2 regions of the Streptomyces sp. NPDC050211 genome follow, and region 1 is predicted to be linked to the other one. Evidence: riboswitches for the same ligand, from Rfam matches in the RefSeq annotation. Region 1 holds a riboswitch; the other holds the start of a gene.
The links. Region 1 has a riboswitch for S-adenosylmethionine ahead of thrC (threonine synthase). Riboswitches for the same ligand answer to the same signal wherever they lie in the genome.
Positions count from the first base shown of each region.

Region 1 (11,773 bases):
TGTAAATCCAGGGCAACTCGGACCCAATAAAAGGAGCGAATGACGCAAAAGGCCCGCGTACTTTGGCTACTTCTTGTCGGCCGTGCGGGCGGAACTCATATGCGCCCGGCATGAAAGCGCGAGCAGGTTCCCCAACTGTACCGTGCTCAACCATAGAGAATGGCCCCCTCCGCTTCTCTCACGGAGGGGGCCATTCGATGAACAATGCGTGATTCAGCCGCCCGCGACCGCCGGAATGATCGAGACACCGGCCCCGTCCGGCGTCGCCGTCTCCAGCCCCTGCTCAAAACGGACGTCGTCGTCATTCACGTACACGTTGACGAACCGCCGCAGCTTCCCCTGGTCGTCGAGGATGCGGGCGGCGATGCCGGTGTGGTTCTTCTCCAGGTCGGAGATGACGTCGGCGAGGGTCGCACCCTCGGCGGAAACCTCGGCCGCACCGCCGGTGTAGGTGCGCAGGATGGTAGGAATGCGGACGCTAACGCTCATAACTTGAACCTCCGGTCAGTACAGCGCCCCTTCAGGGGCGCGGGGAACTGCGCGACCAGCCCCCACCGGCCCGCAGACGAAATCAATGAGACGGGCCCTACCCCAGACCCGCTTCCCGGAACGAGTCCAGGCTGGGCCGAATCGTCGCAGTCAGCCCCGTACCGGCAACCGCGTCAAGAGTCTTGAGACCATCACCGGTGTTGAGGACGACCGTGGTCTTCGTGGGGTCGAGGACACCGTTCTCGATCAGCTTGCGCGCCACACCCACGGTCACGCCGCCGGCGGTCTCCGCGAAGATGCCCTCGGTCCGCGCAAGCAACTTGATCGCATCGACGACCTGCTCGTCGTTCACGTCCTCCACCGCACCGCCGGTACGGCGAGCGATGTCCAGGACATAAGGACCATCCGCCGGGTTGCCGATCGCCAGCGACTTGGCGATCGTGTTCGGCTTCTGCGGCCGGACGACGTCGTGCCCGCCCTTGAAGGCGACGGACACCGGCGAGCAGCCCTCGGCCTGCGCGCCGAAGATCTTGTACGGCTTGTCCTCGACGAGCCCGAGCTTGATGAGCTCCTGCAGACCCTTGTCGATCTTCGTGAGCTGCGAGCCGGAGGCGATGGGGACGACCAGCTGGTCGGGCAGCTGCCAGCCGAGCTGCTCGCAGATCTCGTACGCCAGGGTCTTGGACCCTTCCGCGTAGTACGGCCGCAGGTTGACGTTGACGAAGCCCCAGCCCTCGCCGGCCGGGTCGCCGATCAGCTCGGAACAGAAACGGTTGACGTCGTCGTAGTTGCCCTCGATACCGACGAGCTCACCGCCGTAGACCGCGGCCATGACGACCTTGCCCTGCTCCAGGTCGTGCGGGATGAACACGCAGGAGCGGAAGCCGGCCCGGGCGGCGGCGGCACCGACGGCGCCGGCGAGGTTGCCCGTCGAGGAGCAGGAGAGGGTGGTGAAGCCGAAGGCGCGCGCGGCCTCCAGGGCCTGGGCGACGACCCGGTCCTTGAAGGAGTGCGTCGGGTTGCCGGAGTCGTCCTTGATGAAGAGCTTGCCGGCGTCGACACCCAGCTCGCGCGCGAGGTTGTCGGCCTTGACGAGCTTGGTCCAGCCCGGGTTGATGTTGGGCTTGTCGGCCACGTCCGCGGGGACGGGCAGCAGCGGTGCGTACCGCCAGATGTTCGCGGGTCCCGCCTCGATCTGCTTGCGGAGCTCTTCGGCGTCGTAGGCCGAGAAGTCGTAGGCGATCTCGAGCGGGCCGAAACACTCCTCGCACGCGAAGACCGGGCCGAGGGGTACTCGGTGACCGCATTCGCGGCACGAGAGCGCCGCGGCGGGGCCGAGGTCGACGGTGTGGGTGGTGCTTGCAACTGTCTGCGCAGCCATGTGAGGCGAGGCCCTTTCTCCTCATCTTCCTCACGACGCATCTCGCCGTGAGACGGATTTGGCACCTTCCCTAGCCGGGAGCCTCGCGGAGAACGATCAACACTGATCTACGAGTACCGACTGGAGGGTTGCCGGGGCTTCAACGGGCCGTATCCCTCTGCCCCTCTGGATGAGCGGTATTTAGTTGTAGACGCAAACGACCCCCGACATGCGATGGTCATCAGCGTTGTTCAAGACTGTAACCGAAGGCCAGGACAGTTGAGATAGTCGTCCGAACCGCGAGATGGATCACACACCTCTAGTCGTGATCCGCGACAGTGAGGAGCCGCTTACTGTGCTGGAAGAAGTCGAGCGCTGGTTGAGCGCACGCTCCTGGTCCCTGACCGATCGCCCGCTCCACAAGATCCTGGCCGCGAAACGCGCCACGGGCCAGACCGTCAGTGTCGTGCTGCCCGCGCTCAACGAGGAGGAGACGGTCGGCGAGATCGTCGCCGTGATCCGTCACGACCTCATGCACCAGGTCCCGCTCGTCGACGAGATCGTCGTCGTCGACTCGGGATCGACCGACCGCACCTCCGCGGTGGCCGCCGCCGCGGGTGCTCGGGTCGTCCACCGCGACGACATCCTGCCGCGCATACCGGCCGTCCCCGGCAAGGGCGAGGTCCTGTGGCGCTCGCTCCTCGTCACCAGCGGTGACATCGTCTGCTTCATCGACGCGGACCTGAAGGAGTTCAAGTCGGACTTCGTCTCCGGCATCGTCGGCCCGCTGCTCACCGACCCGGAGGTCGACCTCGTCAAGGGGATGTACGACCGTCCGCTCGGCGGCGCGGCAGGCCAGGGCGGCCGGGTGACGGAACTGATGGCCCGCCCGCTGCTGAACATGCACTGGCCGCAGCTGGCCGGATTCGTCCAGCCGCTGGGCGGCGAGTACGCAGCCCGCCGCTCCCTGCTGGAACAGCTCCCGTTCCCCGTCGGCTACGGCGTGGAGCTGGGCATGCTGGTCGACGCCCTGCATCTGGTGGGCCTTGACGCCCTCGCCCAGGTCGACGTCGGCGTGCGCAAGCACCGGCACCAGGACGGCCAGGCCCTGGGCCGGATGTCGGCCGCGATCTACCGCACGGCCCAGCTCAGGCTGGCCCGCGGGCATCTGATCCGCCCCTCCCTCACCCAGTTCGAACGGAGCGAGGACGGATTCGAACCCCGCACCTACTCCGTGGATACGGAAGAACGGCCTCCGATGGCCGACATCGCCGAGTACCAGTCCCGCAAAGCGGCATAAACGTGCGCGTGGCGTAACGGAACGCGCCGGTTGTATACCGCTGAGCCGTACGTTTGAGCGGTTCTGGCCTGGGCTAGGTTGTGGCGTATGGCTGCAACTTTCGGTGCTGCGCAGGTACTGGTCGCCTCCAACCGCGGCCCCGTCTCGTACGGGGTCCGCGAGGACGGCTCGCTGCACGCCAAGCGCGGCGGCGGCGGGCTGGTGTCCGGTCTCTCCGCGATCGGGCCGGACGCGGACGCCCTGTGGGTCTGCTCGGCCCTCGGCGACGGCGACCGCGAGGCGGTACGGCGCGGAGTCGGCGAGTCCGGTGTACGGATGCTGGACATTCCGGCCGACGTGCACGCGGACGCGTACAACGGCATCGCGAACTCGGTCCTCTGGTTCGTCCACCACCTGCTGTACCAGACGCCGCTGGAGCCGGTCTTCGACACGGAGTTCCGGCGGCAGTGGGAGTCGTACGTCCGCTACAACCGCGCGTTCGCTGAGGCGCTGGCCGAGGAGGCGGGGGCCGGGGCGGCGGTGCTGGTGCAGGACTACCACCTGACCCTGGTGCCGGGCATGCTCCGCGAACTCCGCCCCGACCTGCGGATCGGCCACTTCTCGCACACGCCGTGGGCGCCGGTGGAGTACTTCCGCATGCTGCCGGACGACATCGCCGAGCAGGTGCTGCGCGGGATGCTCGGCGCCGACCGGCTGGGCTTCCTCACCCACCGCTGGGCCGACGCGTTCACCGCATGCGCCGAGGCCCTCGTCGGCGGGCTCGGCGACACCCGGGTCGGCGTCCACGGGCTGGGCGCCGACGCCGACTTCCTGCGCCGGCGCTCGCACGAGACCGACGTCGAGGAACGGATGGCCGCGCTGCGGGCCGAGATCGGCCCGGGCCGCCAGACCATCGTCCGGGTCGACCGCACCGAGCTGTCCAAGAACATCGTGCGCGGCCTGCTGGCATACCGCCAGCTCCTCGACGACCACCCCGAGTTGCGCGGACGGGTCGTGCATGTCGCGTTCGCGTATCCGTCGCGGCAGGACCTCGCCGTCTACCGCGAGTACACGGCCGAGGTGCAGCGGCTCGCGGAGGAGATCAACTCCGGCTACGGAACGCCGGATTGGACGCCGGTCGTGCTGCACGTGAAGGACGACTTCGCCCGCTCGCTGGCGGCGTACCGGCTCGCGGACGTGGCTCTGGTCAACCCGATCCGCGACGGCATGAACCTGGTCGCCAAGGAGATGCCGGTCGTCTCCGACGAGGGATGCGTGCTGGTGCTTTCGCGGGAGGCGGGGGCGTACGAGGAACTGGGCGAGGACGCGATCACCGTGAACCCCTACGACGTGACGGGCACGGCCGAGGCGTTGTACGAAGCGCTGACGATGCCGGCCGGGGAGCGCGGGGAACGCACGAAGCGGCTGGCGGCGGCAGCGACGTCACTGCCGCCGACGCAGTGGTTCCTGGATCAGCTGAACGCGCTACCGGATACGGGCCGCCAACTCCCCCAGTAGCCGTACGACCCCCGCCGGACCGTCGACCACCACATCCGCCCGTTCCCTCAGCTCGGTCACCTCGTCGCTGCCGCTGCACACCAGCAGGCCGGGGGTGCCGTCGGAGCGGAGTTTGTCGATGGCGGCGTAGGCGGGAAGGTCGCCGAGGTCGTCGCCGGCGTAGAGGACGGACTCGGCGCCGATGTCGCGAGCGTGGTCGGTCAGGGCCACGCCCTTGTCCATGCCCGGTGGGCGGAGTTCGAGGACCAGGCGACCCGGCTCGACGATCAGGCCGTGGCGGGTGGCGAGGTCGGCGAGCGGCTCGCGGAGGGCCTCGAAGGTGGCCTGGGGATCGTCGGCACGGCGCGTGTGCACGGCGACGGCCCGGCCGCCCTTCTCCTCGACCCAGGCGTTGGTCCCGTCCAGGAGCGTCGGCAGCTCCGCGCGGACGGCGGCGACTCCGGGGTGCGGCGGCGGGGCGGTGACGGCGTCGGTGACGGCATCCCAGCGCTCGGCGCCGTAGTGGCCGAGGACCACGAGATGTTCCAGCCCGGCAACACCGGAGAAGCCGCCGTACCGGACGGCGACCTCGGCCGGACGCCCGGTGATCACCGCAACGCCGGCCACCTTCGGCGCCAGCGCGGCCAACGCCGGCACCGCACCCGGATGCGCCCGCGCCCGCTCCGGATCCGCCACGATCGGTGCGAGCGTCCCATCGAAGTCAAGAGCGATCATCGCCCTGCCGGGCCGCTGGAGGATAGCGGCGATACCGGCTCGGCCGGCCTGGGTAACGGGGTTCGGCAAGCGGTCGTCTGTCGAGTCCACGGGGCTGCCCATGGGCCGACCCTATCCACGGAGACCTGGTGAAGTCAGCTGCGGTTCTGCAGCGCGCCCCGAAGGGGCGCGGGGAACTGCGCGACCAGCCACAACGGCGCCGCAGACAAAACACGGCACCCAGCAGAGCCCTACCGCTCCGCCCGCCGCGCATCCCGCACCCGCCGCAGCCGATTCACCGTCACCGGATCATGAGCCAACGCCCGAGGATCATCCAGCAGCGCATTCAACAGCTGGAAATACCGCACCGGCGCCAACCCCAGCTCCTCCCGTATCGCCCGCTCCTTCGCCCCCGGCCCCGGAAACCCCCGGCGTTCGAGCGCGAGGATGTCCTGCTCCCTGCGGCCCAGCTGCTCCATACCCCGCACGCTATCCCCCGCCACCGACAGCCCGGCAAAACCGCGGAGCTACTCCGCGCTCGCGGCCGAATTCGCCGTCGCCTGCAGCTGCTTCAGCACCGCCGACGGATTGCCGCCGGAGGCCACGGCCTGCCCGATCCGCTTCTTGACGGCCGCGCTGACCTCGGCCCAGGAAGTCTTGCCGACCGGATACAGCTCGGAGAGCGGCAACTCGTCGAGGAACGGCTTGAGATCGGCGTCCTGCTTCGCCTCCGTCATCGTCGCGGAAGCGTTGGTCGTGACCGGCAGCAGGTCGTACTCACGCGAGAAGTCCAGCACGTTCTTCTCGTCGTACACGAAGTCGAGGAAGTCGCCGACCTCCTCGGCGTGCCCGTTCTTCTTGAACGCCGTCATCCAGTCGGCGACCCCCATCGTGGCGTCGCTCTCACCGTCGACGCCGGGCATCGGCACCATGCCGAACTTCACGCCCTTCTTCCCGGCGATGTGCATCAGCGAGGGGTGCCCGTTGAGCATGCCGACGTCCCCCTTGGCGAACGCGGCGAAGGCGTCGGCGCGGTTCAGCTCGCCCGGCGCGACGGGCCCGGTCAGACCCTTGCCGACGAGCTCGTCCTTGAGCCAGGTGAAGGTGTCGACGTTCTGCGCGGAGTCGATGCCGTAGGTGCCGTAGCCGTCGGTGTAGCCGCCCCCGCCGCTGAGCAGCCACTGCATCGTCTCGGCCTGCGCCTCCTCCGGCCCCAGCGGCAGGGCGTACGGGTATTTCACCCCGTCCGCCTTCAGCGCCGCGGCGTCGGCGGCGAGCTCGTCCCAGGTGGTCGGCGGGGTGAGGCCGGCCTTCTTGAAGAGGTCCTTGTTGTAGAACAGCAGCCGGGTGGAGGCGGCGAAGGGCATGCCGTACTGCACCCCGTTCACCTGCCCCGCCTTGGCGAGCTGGGAGGCGAAACCGGCCTGGGTGGTGATGGAGAGCAGGTCGTCGGCGCGGTAGAGCAGGCCCTTGTCCGCGTAGTCGGCGTACGCACCGATCTGCGCCATGTCCGGGGCCTTGCCGGCGTCGGCCAGCTCCTTGACCTTGCGGTCGACATCGTTCCAGGAGTAGACGCTGACCTGGATCTTCACCCCGGGGTGGGCGGCCTCGTATTCGTCGACGAGCTTGCCCCAGTACTTCTCGGAGCTGTTGGCCGCGCTGTCGCCGTAGTCGGCCGCGACCAGCCTCAGGGTCACCTCGTCCGCGTCGTCGCCGAGGCCGCAGCCGCCGAGCACCGCCGTCATGCCCAGAGCGGACACCACCGCGATCGCCCCTGTCCTCTTCCGCCCCTGCACAGCTCTCCTGCCCCACCTTCGCGATCGCGCATCACCATCGCGAAAACTTTCGATACGTAGCCATAAGGTCTACACCACGCAAGTGGACTAGACCTCTTCCGGGTCCACGGGCCACACTGTCCCCGTGAGACATGTCATCGCCCTCGACGTGGGCGGCACCGGGATGAAGGCCGCCCTGGTAGGGGCGAAGGGCGAGCTGCTGCACCAGGCCCGCCGCGCCACCGGCCGCGAGCGCGGACCCGGGGCCGTCGTCGAGCACATCCTCGACTTCGCCGCGGAGCTACGCGCGTACGGCGACCGGACCTTCGGCGAGCCCGCGGCCGCCGCCGGAGTCGCCGTCCCCGGCATCGTCGACGAGCACCACGGCATCGCCGCCTACTCGGCCAACCTCGGCTGGCGCGACGTACCCCTGCGCGACCTGCTCACCGCCCGCATCGGCAACGTCCCCGTCGCCCTCGGCCACGACGTCCGCAGCGGCGGCCTCGCCGAGGGCCGCATCGGCGCGGGCCAGGGCACCGACCGCTTCCTCTTCGTCGCCCTCGGCACCGGCATAGCGGGCGCGATCGGCATCGAGGGCCGGGTGGAGTCGGGCGCGCACGGCTTCGCGGGCGAGATCGGCCACATCGTCGTACGACCGGCAGGGGCCCCCTGTCCATGCGGTCAGGCCGGCTGCCTGGAGCGGTACGCCTCGGCGGCAGCGGTGAGCGAAGCCTGGGCGAAGGCTTCCGGCAACCCTGCCGCGGACGCGGCGGACTGCGCGAAGGCCATGACCTCCGGCGACCCGAAGGCCCTCACCATCTGGCACGAGGCCATCAACGCCCTGGCCGACGGCCTGACCACCGCCCTCACCCTGCTGGACCCCCGCACCCTCATCATCGGTGGCGGCCTGGCCGAGGCGGGGGAAACGTTGTTCACACCGCTGCGGGACGCGGTGAAGAAACGCGTGACCTTCCAGAAACTGCCGACCATCGTCCCCGCGGCCCTGGGCGACACCGCGGGCTGCCTGGGTGCCGGCCTACTGGCCTGGGACCTCCTAGACACAACTGACCGCACGGAGGTAACGACCTGATGGCAACCCCCTCAGGGGCGCGGGGAACTGCGCGACAAGCCCCCACCGGCCCGCAGCCCGCGACGGCGAAGGCGCCCCTCATCCTGTCCGGTGCCAACGTGGTCATGCCGACGGGCACCGTCAAAGACGGCTCAGTGATCATCGACGGCACCCGAATCGCTCGCACAGCCCCAGAGAACGCCCACCTCATCGACGTAACCGACCACTGGCTGGTACCGGGATTCGTAGACATCCACAACCACGGCGGAGGCGGCGCCTCGTTCACATCAGGCACGCCAGACGACGTAGTCACCGGCATCCACACCCACCGCCTGCACGGCACCACCACCCTCGTCGCCTCCACCGTCACCGGCGACATGGACTTCCTGGTCCAGCGCGCGGGCCTGCTCAGCGAACTCGCCGAGCAGGGCGACATCGCCGGCATCCACTTCGAGGGCCCGTTCATCTCCCCGTGCCGCAAGGGCGCGCACTCCGAGGAACTGCTCCGGGACCCGGACCCCGCGGAGGTCCGCAAACTGATCGACGCGGCGCGCGGCAAGGCGAAGATGGTCACGCTCGCGACCGAACTCCCGGGCGGCATCGACTCCGTGAGACTGCTGGCCGAGCACGGCGTCATCGCGGCGATCGGCCACACGGACGCGACGTACGAGCAGACGGTGGAGGCGATCGAGGCGGGCGCGACGGTCGCGACGCACCTCTTCAACGCGATGCCGACGCTGGGACACAGGTCACCGGGCCCGATCGCCGCCCTCCTCGAGGACGACCGCATCACCGTCGAGCTGATCAACGACGGCACGCACCTCCACCCCGCCTCCCTTCAACTCGCCTTCCACCACGCGGGAGCGAGCCGCGTGGCGTTCATCACCGACGCGATGGACGCGGCCGGTTTCGGCGACGGCCGCTACATGCTCGGCCCGCTGGAGGTAGAGGTCAGCGAGGGCGTCGCCCGCCTGGTGGAGGGCGGCTCGATCGCGGGCTCCACCCTCACCCAGGACCGCGCCTTCAAGCGCGCGGTGACGATCGACCGCCTCCCGGTCGAGGACACGGTCACGGCCCTGTCCGCCAACCCGGCCAAGCTGCTGGGGATGTACGACACGATCGGCTCCCTGGAGGCGGGCAAGTACGCCGACCTGGTGATCCTCGACACGGACTTCAACCTGAAGGGCGTCATGCGCCGGGGCGAATGGGTGGTCGATCCCCAACTGGGCTGATCCGTCCGGCAGTCAGCGAGACGGTGGCCGACCCGGGACTGGGCTCGGCGGCCGTCTCTTTGGCATGATCTGACATCCGGACAGACAGACGGCACGCGCATTCCGCATCTCATCGGGGGAGGTCGGCCCAGGTGATCCTCACGGTCACACTGAACACCGCTCTCGACATCACCTACCGCGTACGGGCGCTACGGCCGCACACCTCTCACCGGGTGACCGAGGTGACCGAACGCCCGGGAGGCAAAGGCCTCAACGTGGCCCGCGTCCTCGCCGCCCTCGGCCACGAGGTGACCGTCACCGGCTTCGCGGGCGGCGCGACGGGCCGCGTCGTCCAGGACCAACTCACCACCACACCGGGCCTGGTGGACGCCCTCGTCCCGATCTCCGGCCCGACCCGTCGCACGATAGCCGTCGTGGACGAACAGACCGGCGACACGACCCAGCTCAACGAGCCCGGCCCGGTCATCACCCCCGCCGAGTGGTCCGCCTTCCAGGAGGCATACGAGGATCTGCTCCCGTCGGCGTCGGCGGTGGCCCTGTGCGGGAGCCTGCCGCCGGGCGTGCCGGTGGGCGCGTATGCGGGACTGATCCGGGACGCGAGGGCGGCGGGCGTCCCGGTCCTCCTCGACACCAGCGGCGAACCACTCCGCCGCGGAGTAGCCGCCCGCCCCGACCTGATCAAGCCCAACGCCGACGAACTCGCCGAACTCACCGGCTCCCACGAGCCGTTCCGCGCCACGCAGGACGCCCGTCGCCGCGGCGCTCACGCGGTCGTCGCGTCGCTGGGCCCCGAGGGACTGCTCGCGGTGACCCCGGAGGGCCGCTGGCGCGCAGCCCCGCCCACCCCGGTACACGGCAACCCGACCGGCGCGGGCGACTCCGCGGTCGCGGGCCTGCTGTCGGGCCTCGTCGAGCACTTGCCGTGGCCGGACCGACTGGCCCGGGCGATCGCCCTGTCGGCGGCGACCGTACTGGCGCCGACGGCGGGCGAGTTCGACCGAAGGGCGTACGAGGAGCTGGTGGGGCGGGTGGCGGTGACCGGGGAGGTCAGCGCGGCCTAGCTCTCGACCTGGCCCTTCTTCAGCGACAGCTGGTCCAGCAGGACGTTGCACTTGTCGCCGTTCCCGCAGGAGACCGAGAGCGTGTTGGTGCCCTTGGTGAGGGAGGGCCACGCATACGTCGTGGTCCAGCCCTTTGCGAAGTCGCCGTCGGCGGCTTTTGCGTAGTTCTTCATGCTCAGCTTGCTGCCGAACGGCTTGCCATTGACGGTGAGCGTCATCGACTGGTCCTCACCGGCCGCGCTGTAGCGGGCGAAGAGCGTATAGACGCCTTCTTCAGGGATGCCATTGACAGTCCAGGTCACCGAGTTGCCGACCTGGTTGAGGTTGCCGACGTAGATGCCACCGTCCGACTGAGCACCCTCGACGTCCGAGGCCAACGCAGCGGTTCCGCCCAGTCGCAACGCCTTGGCGTCGCTCTTCGGCAGCTTCACCTCGTTGCCGGCGTCGCCGCTCGCCGACTGGCTCGGCTCCGCGCTCTGCTCGGCGGACGGCGAGCTTGCCGCGCCGCCGCCGTCGGCCTTGTCGTCGTCGTTGCCGTTCATCATCGCCAGGCTGATCCCGATCACGACCGCGGCGACCACCGCGACCGCGCCGATCAACAGGCCCTTGGTGTTCGGGCCGCGCCCGCGCCCACCGCCGCCGTCGCTGTACGACGGCTGCTGCGGGGACGTAGGAGCGCCGCCGCCGGGGAACGTCTCCGGCGCGGCGTAGTGGGCGCTCGGCTGGCCGTACGCGCCCTGCTGCTGGGGCACGGTCTGGCCGTACTGCGCGGTGGGTGCCGTGGGGGCGGGTGCCTGCTGGCCGTACTGGCGCTGGCCGACCGAGCGCGCTCTGTTGACGGAGCCGACGGAGCCGGGGTAGCCGTAACCGCCGGAGGGCGGCTGGGCGCCGTTGGCCTGACCGTCGGCGTAGAGGTAGCCGAACGGGTCGTCGTCCTCGGGCGTGCTCGCGCCGTTGTTGCCGGGCGTCATCCCTAGGTCTCCTCAACAGGTGCGGTGCGGATGCAGTGCATGGGGTCAGAATGGCGAGCCTACCCGCTCCGCGAGGCCCAAACGGGTGACTCCGGTCGCATCAACTCACTGACCTGGGGTCATCCCGCGCGTCTGTGCTGTTTGGGACGCGATCGTTTCTCGACGTACATCCGCTCGTCAGCGGACTTCAACACTTCGTCCGCCGTCATCCCGCAGTGTGCCCACCCGATTCCGAAGCTGGCGCCGACCCGCATGGCGCGGCCGTCGACCCGGATCGGCTGGATGATCTCGCTGCGCAGCCGGGCCGCGAGATCCGCCGCGTCGGC
Region 1 covers NZ_JBFALC010000011.1:134,661-146,433, forward strand. Annotated here, with positions in the region: gene AB0I98_RS14560 (MoaD/ThiS family protein) at 214-489, opposite strand; gene thrC (threonine synthase) at 587-1,870, opposite strand; SAM riboswitch class I at 1,889-2,046, opposite strand; gene AB0I98_RS14570 (glucosyl-3-phosphoglycerate synthase) at 2,205-3,149, shown strand; gene AB0I98_RS14575 (trehalose-6-phosphate synthase) at 3,237-4,646, shown strand; gene otsB (trehalose-phosphatase) at 4,614-5,462, opposite strand; gene AB0I98_RS14585 (DUF3263 domain-containing protein) at 5,591-5,818, opposite strand; gene AB0I98_RS14590 (extracellular solute-binding protein) at 5,867-7,084, opposite strand; gene AB0I98_RS14595 (ROK family protein) at 7,260-8,204, shown strand; gene nagA (N-acetylglucosamine-6-phosphate deacetylase) at 8,204-9,415, shown strand; gene AB0I98_RS14605 (1-phosphofructokinase family hexose kinase) at 9,547-10,476, shown strand; gene AB0I98_RS14610 (carbohydrate-binding protein) at 10,473-11,447, opposite strand; gene cdgB (diguanylate cyclase CdgB) at 11,567-11,773, opposite strand, start outside.

Region 2 (11,773 bases), on a different contig from region 1:
CCCCTCCCAAGTGGAGCTGGACAGCGGCTCGCCCTCGGCCCCGCCCACCCGGCCCGAGCCCACCCCGAGCGACGCGGTGGTCTCGCGGCCCGAGGTGACCGACAGCCCCTCGGGGGACGACGATGACGACGACCGAGGCCAGGACGGATCGGACGGCGGACCCGGCGACGACGGGCCCGGCGACGGCTGACGGCCCGCCCCGCCGGATCACCGCCCGAGTCCGCATCCTGCTGTGGCTGCTGTTCGTGATGGCGGTCGCGCTCGCCTCGGTGGCCACCACGACCCGCTCGATCCTGCTGCGTGACACCGACCACCGGATCGGCGGCCTGCTCGCCCAGGAGGCGGGCGAGTTCACCAACTTCGAGGAACGCGGCGTCGACCCGGCGACGGGCCACCCCTTCACCGACCCCGCCCGGCTGCTCACGGTCTTCCTGGAGCGGCAGTACGTCGACTTGGACGAGGAGCTGATCGGCCTGGTCGGCCGGGCGGACCGCGATCCGGCGCAGATCCGCCAGCCACGCGACATCCCGGTCGCCGTGCCCCTGCACAAGGACGCCGACGCCCGGCGCCGGATCTTCGACTCCCCCGACTCCACCGGCACCCTGGACCGGCCCTCCGGCGCGATCCGCTGGGCCAAGGTCGCCGTCGCGCGGCACGGCAGCGCACCCGATGCGGCGTTCGTCGTCGCCTTCCACCCGGAGCGTGAACAGGCGCGCGCGGACGAGGTGTTCCGCATCCTGCTCGCCATCTCCGGGGTCGCGCTGCTACTGACGACCGGCATCGGCTGGGTGGTCGCCGGACGGATCCTGAAGCCGGTACGACTGGTGCGGACCGCCGCCGCACAGCTCACCGAACAGGACCTCACCCGCCGTATCCCGGTGCACGGCCACGACGACATCGCGGCCCTCGCCGAGACGTTCAACGCGATGCTCGACCGGCTGGAGCGTGCCTTCGCCGCCCAGCGCGAGTTCGTCGACGACGCCGGCCACGAGCTGCGCACCCCGATCACCATCGTCCGGGGCCATCTGGAGCTGATGGGCGACGATCCCGCAGAGCGGGAGGAGACCATCCGCCTCGTCACCGACGAACTGGACCGGATGAGCCGGATCGTGGAGGACCTGCTGCTGCTCGCCAAGGCGGAGCGCCCCGACTTCGTCACCCCCGAGCCGGTCCAGCTCGCCGAACTCACCGCCGATGTCTACGTCAAGGCCCGCACCCTCGGCGACCGCGACTGGAAGCTCGCCGAAGTCGCCGACCGGGAGAGCGAGTTGGATGCCCAGCGGATCACCCAGGCCATGGTGCAGCTCGCGCAGAACGCCGTGCAGCACACCACACCCGGCCAGACCGTCCGCATCGGCTCCCGCGCCGAAGGGCAGCGCATCGAGCTGTACGTCGCCGACTCCGGGCCCGGCGTCCAGCCACAGGACGTCGAGGTGATCTTCGATCGCTTCCGGCGGGGCTCGGCCCGGCGGGGCGCCCGGGGTTCGGGCGCGGGGCTCGGCCTGTCGATCGTGCGGGCGATCGCGGAGGCGCACGGCGGCCGGATCCGCCTGCACGACACCGAGGGCGGCGGCGCCACCTTCGTACTCACCCTGGAAGAGGCACACACGTGAACCGCATTCTCATCGTCGAGGACGAGGAGCGCATCGCCTCCTTCGTGGAGAAGGGCCTGCGCGCCAACGGCTTCACCACGACCGTCGTCGGCGACGGCGACGCGGGCTACGAGTACGCCCTGACCGGCAGCTTCGACCTGGTCGTCCTGGACATCGGCCTGCCCGGCCAGGACGGCTTCACCGTGCTGCGGCAGCTGCGCGAGGCCCGGGTGACCGTCCCGGTGATCGTGCTGACCGCACGGGACTCGGTGCGGGACACGGTGGCCGGTCTGGAGGGCGGCGCCGACGACTGGATGACCAAGCCGTTCCGCTTCGAGGAACTCCTTGCCCGGGTGCGCCTCAGGTTGCGTACGGCGGCCCGCGCGCCGGAGGTGACGGTGCTCAGGTCCGGCACGCTGAGCCTGGACCTGCGGACCCGCAGGGCACGGGCCGGGGAACGCACGGTCGACCTGACGGCCCGTGAGTTCGTCCTGCTGGAACTCTTCCTGCGCCATCCGGGCCAGGTGCTCTCCCGTGAGCAGATCCTGTCGCACGTGTGGGGCTACGACTTCGACCCGGGCTCCAACATCGTGGACGTGTATGTGCGGACGCTGCGCAGGAAGCTGGGGGCCGAGCGGCTGGAGACGGTCCGTGGCATGGGGTACCGGCTGCCCGCGTGAAGTTCCCTTCATCCACGGCTCATCGCAGACTCACGGCCCGGGTGAACTCTCGATGACGTGACCCTGAACCTCCGCCTCACCGCCGCCCTGTGCGTGGCGCTGTCCCTCTGCGCACTGTTCGCGGTCCCGGGCAACTTCCCCGGTCTTGGCGGGGAGGCACGGCTGACCCTCGTCGTGTTCGCGCTGGCGACATGCGCCTGGATCGGTACGCCGATCGACGACACGTACATCGCGCTGGGCGCCGGACTCGCTCTCACGGTCACCGGGGTGATCAGCAGCGACACCCTGTTCGGCACCCTCGGCGACTCCACGGTGTGGCTGCTGATCTGTGCCTTCGTGCTGGCGGCGGCGGTGGCCCGGACCGGGCTCGCCGGGCGTGCGGCGGCGTTCCTGGTCGGCGGGGCCCGCACGGTACGGCAGCTGGTGCATCTGACGACGGCCGCGCTGGTGGTCACGGCGTTCGCGGTACCGGCGACCTCGGGCCGGGCGGCGCTCGCGCTACCGGTCTTCCTGGCCCTCGCCAAGGCGCTCGCCGACCGGAAACGACTGGTCGTGATGCTGGCGCTGCTGTTCCCGACCGTGATCCTTCTGTCGGCGGTGGCGACACTGATCGGGGCGGGCGCACACCTGATCACCGTGTCGGTGCTGTGGGAGGCGGCCGGCGAGCGGATCGGGTTCACCGAGTGGCTGCTGCTGGGGCTGCCGCTGGCCGTGGCCTCCTCCCACCTGGCCGCGGAGGCCGTTCTGCTGACGACCACCCGCCGCGCGGAGCGCCGGGGTCCCGTGCACATCACCGCCGAGGAGATCCAGCGGCACACCGACACCCCGGTCACCGGTCCCTGGACGCAGGCCGAGACGCGGTGCGCGCTGTTGCTCGGCACGGTCGTGCTGCTGTGGTGTTGTGAGCCGCTGCACCGGGTGCCGCCCGCGGTCGTCGCGCTGATCGGCGCGGTCGTGGCAGCCTCGCCCGCGCTGGGCACCGTACGCCTGAAGGACGCCCTGAAGACGGTGCCGTGGTCACTGCTGCTGTTCATGGCGGCGACCATGGCGATGGGCGTCGCGCTCGCCGACTCGGGCGCGGCGAAGTGGCTGGTCTCGGGGCTGCCCGCGGGGGTCACCCCGACCGTCTTCCTGGCGGTCGTGATCGCGGTCAGCACGGCCGCACACCTGGTACTCCAGTCACGCTCGGCCCGCTCGTCGGTGCTGGTCCCGCTGGTCGTGGCGGCCTCCGTCGGCGCCGGGGTCAACCCGGTCGCCGCCGCCCTGGCGTCCACCGCCGCCGCGGGCTTCTGCCACACGCTCCCGGCCTCGGCCAAACCGGTCACGCTCTTTGCGGAGATCCCCGGCACCCCCACCTACACACCCCGCGACCTGCTGCGTCTGTCCGCCGTCCTGGCACCGCTGACGGCGGCGCTCGTCCTGCTCTTCGCCGTCGCGGTATGGCCGCTGCTCGGCGTCCCGCTGACCCGCTAGGAGACCCCCCATGCTGACTCGAGTCGTCGTAGCGCCCAGCGGCTTCAAGGAGTCCCTGTCCGCCCAGGCCGCCGCCGACGCCATCGCGGACGGCGTCCGCCGGGTTCTCCCGGACGCCGACCTCGACCTCATCCCCCTGGTGGACGGCGGCGAGGGCACCGCGGCCGCGCTGGCCGCCGCCACCGGGGGGCGGCTCGTCGCGCTGCCCGCCACGGGCCCGGTGGGCGAAACCCTCAGCACCCACTTCGCGCTGCTCGGTTCCGAGGACACGGCGGTCGTGGAGATGGCCGCGGTGGCCGGCCTCTCCCTCGTCCCCCCTGCCTTGCGCGACCCGGGCGCCACCACGACGTACGGCGTCGGCGAGCTGATCCGCGCCGCGCTCGACGCCGGCGTACGGCGGATCCTGGTCGGCTGCGGCGACTCGGGTACGTCGGACGGGGGCGCGGGCGCACTCCAGGCGCTCGGGGCCCGGCTGCTGGACGCGGACGGGTTCGAACTCCCCCACGGTGGCCGTGAGTTGAGCCGCCTGCGCCGGATCGACGGGTCCGGCCTCGACCCGCGCCTGCGACAGGTCGAGCTGCTCGTCGCCTGCAACCCGTACAACGTGCTGTGCGGAGAGCGGGGCGTGGCCCGGGTCTTCGGACCACAGAAGGGGGCGACGCCCGCGCAGGTGGAGGAGTTGTCGGCCGGCCTGGAGAACTGGGCCGAGGTCCTCACCCGCGACCTGGCCGTCACCGGCACCGATCTGTACGGCGGTCCCGGCACCGGCGCCTCCGGTGGCCTGGGTGCCGGTCTCGCCGCACTCGGCGCCCGTCTGCTGCCCCGCTTCGACGTCCTGCTCGACCACCTCGACCTGGACGCCCGGCTGGCCCGCGCCGACCTGGTGGTCACCGCCGAGGGCGCCCTGGACCACCAGACGCCGCGCGGGAAGGTCCCCGCCGAGGTGGCACGGCGGGCCAAGCTGCACGGACGCCCGGTGCTCGCGCTGGCGGGCACCCTCGGCGAGGGCGCGCACGAGGTGCCGGGCGTGGACGCGTGCAGCGGGATCCTGCCGGCGCCGATGGCTCTGGCCGAGGCCCTGGTGCGGGCCTCGGAACTGCTCACCGACGCCACCGAGCGCGCGCTGAGGATGATCCTGCTGGGCGCCCGGCTACCGGTTCACGCGGAGGTGTCGGGAACGCAACGCCCGTCCTCCGTACGGTAGTTCCACTGGGCGCCGTCCCGCACGAGCTCCTTGACGGCCGTCACGAAACGCTCGACATGCTCGTCCGGCGTGCCCGCGCCGAAGCTCACGCGGATCGCGTTGAGGGACTTCTCGCCGGGCGCGGCCTCGGGGGCGCCGCACTCGCCCTGGGTCTGCGGGTCGCTGCCGAGCAGGGTGCGGACCAGGGGGTGGGCGCAGAACAGGCCGTCGCGGACGCCGATGCCGTACTCGGCGGAGAGGGCGGCGGCGAAGTGCGAGCTGTTCCAGCCGTCGACGACGAAGGAGATGACGCCGACGCGGGGGGCGTCGTCGCCGAAGAGCGAGAGGACGCGCACGTCCGGGACCTCGGCGAGGCCTTCCCTGACCTGCGCGATCAGGTGCTGCTCACGGGCCACCAGGGTGTCGAAGCCCGCCTCCGTCAGGGCCTTGCAGGCGGAGGCGATGGAGTAGGCGCCGATGACGTTCGGGGAGCCCGCCTCGTGCCGGGCGGCCGTGTCGTGCCACTCCACGTCCACTCCCCCGTCCGCGCGCCGGGTGACCTTCCGGCTGGCACCGCCGCCCGCGAGATACGGCTCGGCCGCACGCAGCCAGTCGGCCCGGCCGGCCAGGACGCCGGAGCCGAAGGGGGCGTACAGCTTGTGCCCGGAGAACGCGACCCAGTCGACGTCGAGGTCCTGCACGGACACCGGGTGGTGCGGGGCCAGCTGAGCGGCGTCCAGGACGATCCGTGCGCCGTGCGCGTGCGCCACCGCGGCCAGTTCTTGTACGGGCCACAGCTCGCCGGTGACGTTCGAGGCGCCGGTGACACAGACCAGTGCCGGGCCATCGAGGTCCCGCTCGGCGAGGGCGCGCTCCAGGGTCTCGACGGCCTGGCGCGGGGTGCGGGGTGCGTTGAGGTAGCTGACGTGGGCGTCCTGCCACGGCAGCAGCGAGGCGTGGTGCTCGGTCTCGAAGACGAAGACCTGGCAGTCGGCGGGGAGCGCGGCGGCGAGCAGGTTGAGCGAGTCGGTGGTGGACCGGGTGAAGACCAGCTGGTCGTCGGCGCGGCAGTCGAGGAACTCGGCCACCGTGGCGCGGGCGTTCTCGAAGAGGTCGGTCGACAGCTGGGAGAGGTAGCCGGCTCCGCGGTGCACGCTGCCGTAGTACGGCGCGTACGCCGCCACGTCGTCCCAGACGCGCTGGAGGGCGGGGGCGCTGGCCGCGTAGTCGAGCGCGGCGTAGGTGACCTCGCCGCCGGTGACGAGCGGGACGGTGACATCCCGGCCGAGAACGGGCAGCGGGGCACAAACGGATCGGTCGAGGGCAGCGGTGGAGACAGACATGACGGAACTCCCGTGAGGGTGGGCGAGAAGAGAAGAAGGGTGTGCGGAGGCGGGGCTCGGCGGCCCTATCGCATTCGCTTGCTCACGGAAGACTCCCTCGATCGACCCAGGACCCCTGGTGTATCGCGAGGGGTCCGCGCTTGCCGTGAGCCTTGCTGCACACGGCCTGGTCTTCACCCGGGGCACCCCGCCACGGACGGAGGGTTGCCGGACAGTCGGCCGGGGCCTCATGACTGTCACTCATGACCTGGGCAGGAAATTACGTCAAATGATCGACGTCCCGCAACCCGTGTCCGGATCGCGGGACGTCTCCTCGCGCTTCGCGCTACTTGTGGCTCGCGGCCACCCAGCGCTCCAGCGTCAGCTTCGCCGCCCCGGAGTCGATCGACTCCGCCGCCTTCTCCATCCCGGCGCGGATCTGCTCGGCGAGCGGGGCACCGGTCGGATCCAGGGCCACCAGGGCGGCCGCCGAGTTCAGCAGTACGGCGTCCCGCACCGGGCCCGTCTCGCCGTCCAGGAGGCGCCGGGCGACCTCGGCGTTGAAGGACGCGTCGGCGCCGCGGAGGGCCTGCACCGGCACCAGTTCGAGGCCGACGTCCCGCGGGTCGAAGGACTCCTCGGTGACCTTGCCGTCGCGGACGATCCACACCCGGGAGGTGGCCGTCGTGGTCAGCTCGTCCAGGCCGTCGTCGCCGCGGAACACCAGGGACGAGTTGCCGCGCTCGGCGAAGACGCCGGCCACGATCGGCGCCATGCGGAGGTCCGCGACGCCGACGGCCTGCGCCCTCACCTTGGCCGGGTTGGTCAGCGGGCCCAGGAAGTTGAACGTCGTCCGGATCCCCAACTGGCCGCGTGCCGCTGCCACATGACGCAGCGCCGGATGGAACTTCACCGCGAAGCAGAAGGTGATCCCGGCCTCCTCGGCGACCTCTGCGACCCGCTGCGGCGTCAGCTCCAGATTGACGCCGAGCTTCTCCAGGACGTCCGAGGCCCCGGACGCCGAGGACGCGGCCCGGTTGCCGTGCTTGACGACCTTCGCGCCGGTGCCGGCGACGACGATCGAGGACATGGTGGAGATGTTCACCGTCTTGGCGCCGTCACCGCCCGTGCCGACGATGTCGACCGTGTGCCCCGGCACCTCGATCACATTCGCGTGCTCGTACATCGTCCGCACGAGCCCGGCGATCTCCTCCACGGTCTCGCCCTTGGCACGCAGCGCCACCGCGAACCCGGCGATCTGCGCGTCGGTCGCCTCACCACGCATGATCCGGTCCATCGCCCAGGCCGTGTCATCGGCACTCTGGTCACGGCCCTCCAGCAGCCCGTTCAGCACCTCGGGCCAGGAACGGCCCGCCGCGATGTCGCCTCCAGCGGGGGTCACAGCGCTCATAGCCGCTCCTGTGGGTCGTAGAAGAGTGTGCTCCCACCCTATCCAGCCGCGGGCACAGCGAAGGGCCCCGTCCGAACACCGGACGGGGCCCTTCGACCGTGACGTGGCTGGCGCAGCGATCAGTGATGGCCGTGGCCGCTCGTGATCTCCTTGTACTCCTCGACGGACGGCTTGGGGATCTGGGCTTCCTCGCCGTAGTACGCCTTGCTGAGCTTCGCGCGCAGCTTCTCGGAGCCCTTCACCTTGCGCTCGACACCGTTCTCGTCGACCGTCGGGCCGATCTCGGCCGGCTCGTACTGCTCGTGCGCGGTGAGGGTGTACAGCGCGTCCTGGCTGAGCGGCTCGTGCACCTCGATGAACTCACCGTGCGGCAGGCGCTTGATGATGCCCGACTCACGGCCGTGCAGCACCTTCTCCCGGTCCCGGCGCTGGAGGCCGAGGCAGATCCGCTTGGTGATGACGAACGCGATCACCGGGGCGACGAAGAACCCGATGCGGACGAACCAGGTGATGGCGTTGATCGACAGATGGAAGTGGGTGGCCCAGAGGTCGTTTCCACCACCGATCAGCAGCACCATGTACCAGGTGATCCAGGCGACGCCGAAGGCCGTACGGGTCGGCGCGTTGCGCGGGCGGTCCAGGATGTGGTGCTCGCGCTTGTCGCCGGTGACCCAGGACTCGATGAACGGGTAGACCGCGATGGCGACCAGCACCAGCGGGAAGATCATCAGTGGGATGAACACGCCCAGGACGAGCGTGTGCCCCCAGAAGTTGACCTCCCAGCCCGGCATGACACGGATCAGGCCTTCGGAGAAGCCCATGTACCAGTCGGGCTGAGCGCCGGTGGACACCTGGTCCGGTCGGTAGGGGCCCAGGGCCCAGATCGGGTTGATCGTGGCGATCGCCGAGATGACCGCGATGACACCGAAGACCAGGAAGAAGAAGCCTCCGGCCTTGGCCATGTAGACCGGCAGCAGCGGCATGCCGACGACGTTCTTGTTGGTCCGGCCGGGGCCCGCGAACTGCGTGTGCTTGTGGTAGAAGACCAGGATCAGATGGCCGACCACCAGCCCGAGCATGATGCCCGGCAGTAGCAGGATGTGGATCGAGTAGAAGCGGGCCACGAAGTCGCCGCCCGGGAACTCCCCGCCGAAGAGGAAGAACGACAGATACGTGCCGACGATCGGCACGGACAGGATCGCGCCCTCCATGAAGCGGACACCGGTGCCGGAGAGCAGGTCGTCCGGGAGCGAGTAGCCGGTGAAACCGGTGAACATGCCCAGGACGAACAGCAGGAAGCCGAACAGCCAGTTGATCTCACGCGGCTTGCGGAACGCGCCCGTGAAGAACACGCGCATCATGTGCACGAACATGCCGGCCAGGAAGACCAGCGCCGCCCAGTGGTGGATCTGCCGGATGAGCAGACCGCCGCGGACGTCGAAGGAGATGTGCAGCGTGGAGCTGAACGCCTCCGACATCAGCTGGCCCTGCAGCGGGACGTAACTGCCGTGGTACTCCACCTCGTTCATCGACGGGTGGAAGAACAGCGTCAGATACACGCCCGTGAGGATGATGATGATGAAGCTGTACAGGCAGATCTCGCCCAGCATGAACGACCAGTGGTCGGGGAAGATCTTGCGCATGTTGGTCTTGGCGAGGGAGTAGATCCCCAGCCGGCCGTCGGCCCAGTCGGCTACGCGCTCGCCGCCCGGTGCCTTCCCGCGGTCGCGGGACTCTTTGTTGGTCGCAGTACTCATCCGCGCTCCCAGAATGCAGGACCGACGGGCTCTTCGAAGTCGCCGAGCGCCTCGAGGTAGCCCTCGTCGTTCACGCCGATGCGCAGCTGCGGCAGGGCGTGACCGGCGGGACCGAAGATCACTCGGGCACCGTCGGAGAGGTCGAAGGTGGACTGGTGGCAGGGGCAGAGCACGTGGTGCGTCTGCTGCTCGTACAGGGAGATCGGGCAACCGACGTGGGTGCAGATCTTCGAGTACGCCACGATGCCCTCGTGGGACCACTCCAGCTCGCGCTTGTCCTTGATGTCGCCCGGCTGGATCCGGACGATCATCAGGGCGTCCTTGGCGATGTTGACCTGGAAGTCGTGGTCGTGCTCCTCCAGGCCCTCGGGCTTGGCGAAGGTGAGCGAGCCGACGGCGACGTCGGAGGGACGCAGCGGCTCGTTGGTGTTCATGTTGACGAGCAGCAGGCCCCGGCGCCAGCTGGTGTGGCGGAGCTTGGTCTCGGGCAGCGGGCCGAGGTCGCGCAGCAGGACGATGCCGGAGAGCGGGACCAGGGCCAGCGCGCCGAACATCGTGTTGCGGATCAGCTTGCGGCGGCCCAGCGCGGACTCCTTGGCGCCCTGCTTGAAGTCGGCCATGACCTTGGCCTTGACCTCGGGCTCCGCCTCGATCGGGTGGCGCTCGTCGACCATCTCCTCGTCCGACATCAGCGTGCGGGCCCAGTGGACCGCGCCGGCGCCGATGGCGAAGAGGGCGATGCCGAGCGTCATGCCCAGCGCGAAGTTCAGCCCGCTGATGTGGCCCAGCGGGAAGATGTAGACCGACTTGTCGGCGGGGATCGTCACATAGGCGGCGATGAAGCCGACGGTCGCCAGCATCGACACCGTGAACAGCATGGCCACCGTGCGCTCGGACCGCTTGGCGGCCCGCTCGTCGATGTCCTGCACCCGGTGCTCGTGGGGCGGCAGGCCGGGGTCCGCGAACGGGTGCTTCTCGTCCGCGACGCCTACTGCGCCGTGCGTGTCCTGCTCAGCGGGCAGGTTCTCTTCTGGAATGTCTTGGCTACTCATGACTTCTTGGCCTTTGCGGTCCGAGCGGCGACCCAGACGGCGACCGCGATCAGTGCGCCGAGTCCGAAGACCCACGAGAACAGACCCTCGCTGACCGGACCCAGTCCGCCCAGCTCGAGGCCGCCGGGGCTCTCGGTGTCGTCGCTGTTGACCGCGTCGAGGTACGCGATGATGTCCTTCTTGTTCTGCTCCGACAGGATGGTGTCGGGGAACGAAGGCATGTTCTGCGGGCCGGTCTGCATGGCCTCGTAGATGTGCTTCGGGGAGACGCCCTCGAGGTCGGGTGCGAACTTGCCGTGCGTGAGCGCGCCGCCCTTGCCGGTGAAGTTGTGGCACTGCGCGCAGTTGGTGCGGAACAGCTCACCGCCCTTGGCGATGTCGGCGTCCTCGGGGTTGTACTGCCGCTCGGTGGGGACGGACGGGCCGGCACCCAGCGAGGAGATGTAGGCCGCGAGCTGGTCGATCTCGGCCTGCGAGTAGACGACCTTCTTCTTCGGGACCTGTGCGCCCGGCTGCTGGGCCGGCATACGGCCGGTGCCCACCTGGAAGTCGACGGCCGCGGCGCCCACGCCCACCAGGCTCGGACCGTCGGTGGTGCCCTGACCGCCGGTGCCGTGGCAGCTGGCGCAGCCGACGGCGTAGAGCTTCTTGCCCTCGTCGATGGCGAGGGACTGGGCTGTTTCATCGGCCTGCGCCTTGTCCGCGGGTGCGAACACGGCGTACAGCCCCCCGGTGCATGCCAGCGCGAGGAGTAGAACGACGACCGCCGCCAGCGGATGGCGTCGTCGTGCGGAGAGCTTTTTCACGGATTACCCCGGTGTCAGGATCTTCTGCGTCGATGCTTCTGGAAAACGGTGCGGGACCGCGGCCCCGGCTACTTGATCATGTAGATCGTGGCGAAGAGGCCGATCCAGACGACATCGACGAAGTGCCAGTAGTAGGACACGACGATGGCGGCGGTCGCCTGCTCGTGAGTGAACCTTCTGGCCGCGTAGGTGCGGCCGAGGACGAACAGGAAGGCGATGAGGCCACCCGTCACGTGCAGGCCGTGGAAACCGGTGGTCAGGTAGAACACCGAGCCGTACGGGTCGGACGAGAGCGAGAGACCCTCGTGCTTGACCAGCTCCGTGTACTCGAAGACCTGACCGCCGATGAAGATCGCGCCCATGACGAAGGTGACGATGAACCAGCCCCGGAGCTTCTTCACATCCCCGCGCTCGGCGGCGAACACGCCGAGCTGACAGGTGAGGGAGGAGAGCACCAGGATCGTGGTGTTGGCCGCCGAGAACGGGAAGTTCAGGCT
Region 2 covers NZ_JBFALC010000043.1:58,603-70,375, forward strand. Annotated here, with positions in the region: gene AB0I98_RS33285 (small secreted hydrophilic protein) at 1-190, shown strand, start outside; gene AB0I98_RS33290 (HAMP domain-containing sensor histidine kinase) at 123-1,613, shown strand; gene AB0I98_RS33295 (response regulator transcription factor) at 1,610-2,272, shown strand; gene AB0I98_RS33300 (SLC13 family permease) at 2,330-3,745, shown strand; gene AB0I98_RS33305 (glycerate kinase) at 3,756-4,949, shown strand; gene AB0I98_RS33310 (aminotransferase class V-fold PLP-dependent enzyme) at 4,904-6,271, opposite strand; SAM riboswitch class IV at 6,403-6,519, opposite strand; gene trpD (anthranilate phosphoribosyltransferase) at 6,597-7,661, opposite strand; gene AB0I98_RS33320 (cytochrome bc complex cytochrome b subunit) at 7,781-9,418, opposite strand; gene AB0I98_RS33325 (Rieske 2Fe-2S domain-containing protein) at 9,415-10,470, opposite strand; gene AB0I98_RS33330 (c-type cytochrome) at 10,467-11,276, opposite strand; gene AB0I98_RS33335 (heme-copper oxidase subunit III) at 11,345-11,773, opposite strand, start outside.
Region 2: another riboswitch for S-adenosylmethionine. It lies ahead of AB0I98_RS33310 (aminotransferase class V-fold PLP-dependent enzyme); the one in region 1 lies ahead of thrC (threonine synthase).